DNA from 2 places in the Thioalkalivibrio sp. AKL10 genome. Region 1 is predicted to be linked to the other one. Evidence: predicted binding sites of a transcription regulator. Region 1 holds the regulator's gene; the other holds the start of a gene.
The links. Region 1 encodes sigma-54, which starts transcription at its own class of promoters, with help from an activator protein. Its sites were predicted from a motif close to TGGCANGNTNCNTGCTT; they were not measured.

Region 1 (3,340 bases):
CCACGGCGAGCCGGCACGCCTGGAATCACCCGATCCGGAAACCGGGGAGATGCGCATAGCCACAGCGCTGCGCATCGACTACCTGCTGAACGAGGACCGCATGATCCTCACCGACCAGGCCCATGTGGTTACCGCCAGCGAAGAGGCGCGCGGCAAACGCATCACCTATGACCTGACGACCGACGTGATCGAGGCCGAACGCGGCGAAGGCGACAGCGAGCGCGTGCGCATCACCATCCAGCCGCGCGACGACGAATGAACGCCACAGCCCCCAGCCCATCCGCCACACGGGCACAAACCAACGACCGCCTGATCGGACGCGAGCTGACCAAGCGCTACGGCCAGCGCACGGTGCTGGACCAGGTGGACGTCGACCTCGCGCCCGGCGAGGTGGTCGGCCTGCTGGGCCCGAACGGAGCCGGCAAGACCACCTGCTTCTACAGCCTGGTCGGGCTGATCCGCCCCAATGCCGGGCGCATCACCCTGGGCGAACGCGATATCACCCGCGCGCCCATCCACGTGCGCGCGCGCGCCGGCCTCGGCTACCTGCCGCAGGAGGCCTCGATCTTTCGCCGCCTGAGCGTGTGGGACAACCTGCAGGCCGTGCTCGAGCTGCGCCCCGGACTCGATCGCCACGAGCGCCGGCGCATTGGCGATGCGCTGATCGAGGAGTTCCAGCTCGAGACCGTGCGCCACAGCCCGGGCATCGCGCTGTCCGGCGGCGAACGCCGCCGCGCCGAGATCGCCCGCGCCCTGGCCGGGGATCCGCGCTTCATCTGTCTGGACGAGCCCTTCGCCGGGGTGGATCCGATCTCGGTGGGCGACATCCAGGACGTGATTCGGCATCTCGCCCAGCGCGGCATCGGCGTACTGATCTCCGATCACAACGTGCGCGAGACCCTCGGCATCTGCCACAGGGCCTATATTCTGAGCGAGGGACGCCTGCTCGCCGCCGGTACACCGGACGAGCTGCTGGCCGATCCCCAGGTGCGCCGGGTCTATCTCGGCGAGAACTTCCGCCTGTGAAAGCGCCCCATATGCGGCCCGGTCGGTGCACAAACCACAAGGCAGGCTTTAAGATTCCATCAATGCCAACCCTCGCCCCGCATACCCGATGCTGAAACCCGGCCTGAATCTGCAGCTGGGTCAGACGCTGACCATGACCCCGCAACTGCAGCAGGCGATCCGCCTGTTGCAGCTGTCCACGCTCGAGCTCCAGGTGGAGATCCAACAGGCGCTGGAGAGCAACCCCATGCTCGAACAGGTCGAGGACGAAGATGCCGAGGCCGACACCGAGCGCCTGAACCAGGACGGCGAGCTGGTGGAAGGCGATCGCATGGAGGCCACCACTACCAGCGACGACGTGATCCCCGAGGAACTGACGACCGACAGCCGCTGGGACGACATCTACGAGCCGGCCCCGACGCCCAACAAGGGCGTGGATGACCGCGACCCGCTGGAAAACACCAGCGACGACGACGGTGAGGGCCTGCAGGATCACCTGCTGTGGCAGCTGCATCTGAGCCATCTGACACCCCGCGACCAGCGCATCGGGGCAGCCCTGATCGACGCCATCAGCCCCGACGGCTATCTCGAGGGTGACCTGGAAACCCTGGCCGAGACCATCAGCCGAGGCGAGGATGAAACCGTCGGCGTCGACGAGGTCGAGGCAGTGCTCCACTGGATTCAGCAGTGCGACCCGCTGGGGGTCGGCGCGCGCGACCTGCGGGAGTGCCTGGAGATCCAGCTACGCGAACTGGCCCCGGACGCCCCGGCCCGCGAGGCCGCACGGGCGATCCTGGAACACGGCATGGACAGCCTGGGCAAGCGCGACTACAAGGCCCTGCAGCGCCAGTCCGGCGTACGCGACCCGGACGAACTGGCCCGCGCACTGGACCTGATCCGCACCCTGAACCCGCGCCCCGGCGCACAGATCAGCTCCGCCACCTCGGAATACGTGGTCCCGGATGTCTACGTGCGCCATAGCGCCGAGGGCTGGCGCGTGGAGCTGAATCCGGAGATCGCACCGCGTATCCGCATCAACGACCTCTACGCCGGCATGGTGCGCCAGGTCTCGGATGCCCGCGACAGCGCCTTTATGCGCGATCAGCTGCAGGAGGCACGCTGGTTCCTGAAGAGCCTGCACAGCCGCAACGACACCCTGCTGCGGGTCGCCGAGGCGATCGTCCACCGCCAGCAGGGCTTTCTCGAGCATGGCGACGTCGCGATGCAGCCATTGATCCTGCGCGACATTGCCGAGACCCTGGAGATGCACGAATCGACCATCTCGCGGGTTACCACGCAGAAATACATGCACACCCCGCGCGGGGTCTTCGAGTTCAAGTATTTCTTCTCCAGCCATGTCGGCACGAACGATGGCGGCGAGTGTTCCGCCACCGCCATCCGTGCCATGATTCGCGAATTGATTGGCGACGAACCCCCGAACAAGCCGCTCAGCGATGCCCGGCTCGCCCAGGTCCTGTCGGACCGGGGCATCAACGTAGCGCGCCGCACCGTAGCCAAGTACCGCGAGGCGATGCACATCCCTTCATCCAGCGAACGCCGGCAGATGGCCTCGATGCCCACCGGCAGCAAGTAACCAAGGAGTCCTGACCATGCAGATCAACCTGACCGGCCACCACGTGGACATCACCGACGCCCTGCGCGACTACGTCAACGAGAAGTTCGCGAAGCTGGAGCGCCACTTCGACAAGGTCATCGACGTCCACGTCGTGCTGACCCACGAGAAGACCCGGAATCAGCACAACCAGGCCGAAGCCAATCTCCAGGTCAGCGGCAATCACATCCACGCCGAGGCCTCTCACGAGGACATGTATGCCGCGATCGACGCGCTGATCGACAAAGTCGACCGTCAACTGATCAAGCACAAGGAAAAGGTCAAGGACCACCACCGCGCCGAAGGTGCCCAGCGCAACCGCGAGCAGGCCTCCTGATCCATGACGATTGCCGAGTTGATCACCTCCGAGCGCATTGGCCTGCAACCCGAGTGCTCCAGCCAGAAACGGGCCCTGGAGGCCCTGGCGGACCTCCTCGCCGGCGGAGGTGACGGCACGGGACCGGGGAGCAACGCGATCTTCGAGGCCTTGTCCGCGCGCGAAAAACTCGGATCCACCGGTCTCGGCCATGGGGTTGCGATTCCCCATGGCCGCCTGGCCGATCTCGAGGCGCCGCGCGTGGCCGTGCTGCGCCTGGAAAAGGGCGTCGACTTCGACGCCATGGATCACGAGCCGGTCGATATCCTGATCGCACTGCTGGTCCCGGAGGCCGCCACCGGCGACCATCTCGACCTGCTGGCCCAGCTCGCCCGCGGCCTGTCTCA
Region 2 (3,340 bases), on a different contig from region 1:
AGCGGCTGGCGTACCACCATGCGCGAGGTCTTGCGGCCGAAGAAGTCGTCCAGCGGCTTCTCGTTAACCGTGATGTTGCCCGTGCCGGGACGCAGGAAGACGCGCGCCGAGGCGGTCTTGCGGCGGCCGGTGCCGTAATACTGATTGATAGCCATTCGGATCGATTCCCTTGCTGATTCTGGCGGCTCAGACTTCGAGCGGCTGCGGCTGCTGGGCCGTGTGCCGGTGTTCGGTACCGGCGTAGACCTTGAGCTTCTTGAACATGGCCCGGCCAAGCGGGTTGCGCGGCAGCATGCCCTTGACGGCAAGCTCCAGCACCTTCTCCGGATGACGCTCGATCATCTGGGTGAAGTTGGCTTCCTTGATGCCACCCGGGTAACCGGAATGGTGGAAGTACTTCTTGTCCATGGCCTTGTTGCCGGAGACGCGGATCTTCTCCGCGTTGATCACGACGATGTAGTCGCCGGTATCGACATGCGGCGTGTACACGGGCTTGTGCTTCCCGCGCAGGCGATGTGCGATTTCCGTGGCGAGGCGACCGAGGGTCTTGCCGTCGGCGTCGACGAGAAACCAGTCGCGTTCGACTTCGGCCGGCTTGGCGCTAATGGTACTCATGATGTTCGATGCTCCGAGGTCGGGGCGATTCAGAAAGCGCGCAAGAATAACGCTTCCCTCTGCCCAATTCAAGCTACAGGGACAATTCCCGAGACGCGAAGGCGTCCGCCCTCGGGGGAATCACGGATCAATGTGCCGAACATTCGCGTGCATGCCCCGGACACAAACAAGGGGCCGCCCCGAAGGCCGGCCCCTGCAACCCCCCGGGCGCAATGCCCGGGGCGGTTTTGCGCTGCCCGTTACAGCTGGGCTTCAGCGCGCTCCTGGACTTCCTGCATCAACTCGGGGTCGTTCTGCAGGGCCATGGCCACTTCGTTGTATTCCTCGACGCTCATGCCCGAGTCTTCAACCGCGTTGACCATTTCGTCCTGTGCTTCCTGCTGCATGGACTGGGCCTCGGTTTCGTCCTCGGCACTCTGCAGGCGGTCGGCGAAGTCTTCGCGCACTTCCTGCACCGCAACGAAGGCGGTTACGAAAGTGTCGATGTCTTCTTCGCTCAGATCCACCTCGGGGGCTTCCTGCATCGGGGCACCGCCCTGGGCCGCGCCACCCTGGGCACCACCCTGAGGCGGCTGGCCGCCCTGAGCACCGCCACCGGCACCGCCTTCCTGGGCCGGCGGCTGGCCGCCCTGGGCACCGCCCATGTCGCCCCCACCGGCACCACCTTCGGCACCGCCGTACTGGGCAGAGGCGGCTCCACCCACGGCAAACAGGGAGGTCAGGGCCATCGCGAGCATCGTCTTGCGCATATTCATCATGTTGCTCCTTTTCCTTTGGATCGTTCGGATCTCGGGGCGAAGCCGGCGACGACTCAAGGTCGATCGTCCGCCCGCCCGATTTCGTTGCAACCGTGTGAGGAGGAATGGTCCATCACTGCGGTTCCGATTCCTCGATTGCTGTCCCAGGAGGAGCAGGCATCGTGCCAAGATTGGAAAAAGACAAACAAAACACTTTGAAACAGCGACTTATGCTCTCATCATCCCGAAAGGGCCGGGGAACGCCCCAACGGTAAACCGGGTCAGAATGACACATGGGTCAGGTCGACCCGGGTCAGGATGTCACGATGGGTCGGATTCCCCGAGTTTGCGGTACAGCGTCTTGCGGCCGATGCCGAGGATCCGCGCAGCGCGTTGCTTGTTGCCGTCCACATGCTCCAGCACCCGACGAATGTAGTCGCGCTCGCGCTCCTCCAGGGTCGGCCACTGGCCGTCGTCGCCCATCCCCGGTACCGGCGTCGCCCCCTCCGCCCGGTCGCCCGTCGTTCCGCCGGGATCCTCGGCGGGCGCCTCGAATACGCGCTCCGGCAGATCACGGGTCTCGATGACCTCGCCGGCCGCCAGGGTGGCGGCACGCTCCATCAGACTCGCGAGTTCGCGGACGTTCCCCGGGAACGGATACCGCACCAGCGCGCGCAGGGCCTCCGGGCTCAGGCGACGCTCGGGCAGGTCGCGGGCCAGGGCCTGCTGACGCAGGAACTGCAGGGCCAGGCGTTCGATGTCATCGCCACGCTCGCGCAGCGGCGGGATCTCGATACGAAAGGTCTCCAGGCGATAGTAGAGATCCTCACGGAAACGACCGTCGGCAATATGTGCCTGCAGATCCTGATGCGTGGCCGCCACGATACGCACATCGGTCGCGATCTCCTCGTTGGCGCCCACCGGACGCACGCGACCATCCTGCAGAAGACGCAACAGCTTGCTCTGCATGGCCACCGGCATCTCGGCAATCTCGTCCAGGAACAGGGTGCCGCCGTCGGCCTCGGTAAACAGGCCGCGCCGAGCCCCCTTGGCCCCGCTGAACGCACCGGCCACGTGCCCCAGCAACTCCGACTCCAGCAGGGCCTCGGGGATGCCCGCGCAGTTAATCGCCACGAACGGACCACCGGCCCGCTCGCTTTCCGCATGGAGCGCGCGCGCCACCAGTTCCTTGCCGGTCCCGGACTCGCCGGTGATCAGGACACTGCCGTCGGCGGCCGCGATCCGCCGAATCAGGTCGAACAACTGCAGCATGGCCGGACTGCGGCCCTGCATGCCGTGAAAGCCATCGGCCTGCGCAAGGACCTCACGATAGCGACGCACCTCGTCCTTCAAACGCCGCGCCTCGGTCACCCGGTCGGCGGCCAGGCGCAGGTGATCCAGATCCACCGGCTTGGTCAGGAAGTCATCCGCCCCCGCCTTCAGCGCGGCCACTGCCTGGTCGATGGTCCCGAAGCCCGTGAGCATGATGAACCCGGGTGCCGGCACCCGGGCGCGGGCCTCCTGGAGCACCTGGAAGCCATCCGCGCCGGGCAGGCGCAGGTCGCTCACCACCAGACTGAAGGCCTGCTGCGTAAGCACCCGCGCGGCATCCTCGGCACTGGCAACCGCCGTAACCGCGTAGCCGGCCTCGGTCAGTTCCTCGGTCAGCAGCTCGCGATGCCCGCGATCGTCCTCCACGACCAGGACCGACTCCGGGGGCGTTGCGGGGACTTGTGCCTTGCTGCTCATCGAAGCGAATCCTCCTGGGCGCCAGCGACCACCGGCAGATGCACGACAAATCGGGTCTCCCCCGCGACACTGCGATCCAGCATCACCGTACCCCCGTGGTCCTCCAGCGCCACCTGCGCCACCGCCAGCCCGAGCCCGGTCCCCTCGCCGGTGGGCTTGGTGGTAAAGAAGGGCTCGAACAGGCGTTCGGCCTGCTCATCGTCTATCCCTCGCCCGGCCGTGGGGCCGTCGTCCGCCAC

Region 2: the regulator sigma-54 is predicted to act here: its motif matches at 1,524-1,540, upstream of G333_RS0111290 (DUF4168 domain-containing protein).

The regions. Positions count from the first base shown of each region.
Region 1 covers NZ_KB907142.1:327,555-330,894, forward strand. Annotated here, with positions in the region: gene lptA (lipopolysaccharide transport periplasmic protein LptA) at 1-259, shown strand, start outside; gene lptB (LPS export ABC transporter ATP-binding protein) at 256-1,026, shown strand; gene G333_RS0101605 (RNA polymerase factor sigma-54) at 1,115-2,599, shown strand; gene hpf (ribosome hibernation-promoting factor, HPF/YfiA family) at 2,616-2,954, shown strand; gene G333_RS0101615 (PTS sugar transporter subunit IIA) at 2,958-3,340, shown strand, end outside.
Region 2 covers NZ_KB907145.1:52,450-55,789, reverse strand. Annotated here, with positions in the region: gene rpsI (30S ribosomal protein S9) at 1-155, opposite strand, end outside; gene rplM (50S ribosomal protein L13) at 187-615, opposite strand; gene G333_RS0111290 (DUF4168 domain-containing protein) at 855-1,370, opposite strand; gene G333_RS0111285 (sigma-54 dependent transcriptional regulator) at 1,674-3,101, opposite strand; gene G333_RS0111280 (ATP-binding protein) at 3,098-3,340, opposite strand, start outside.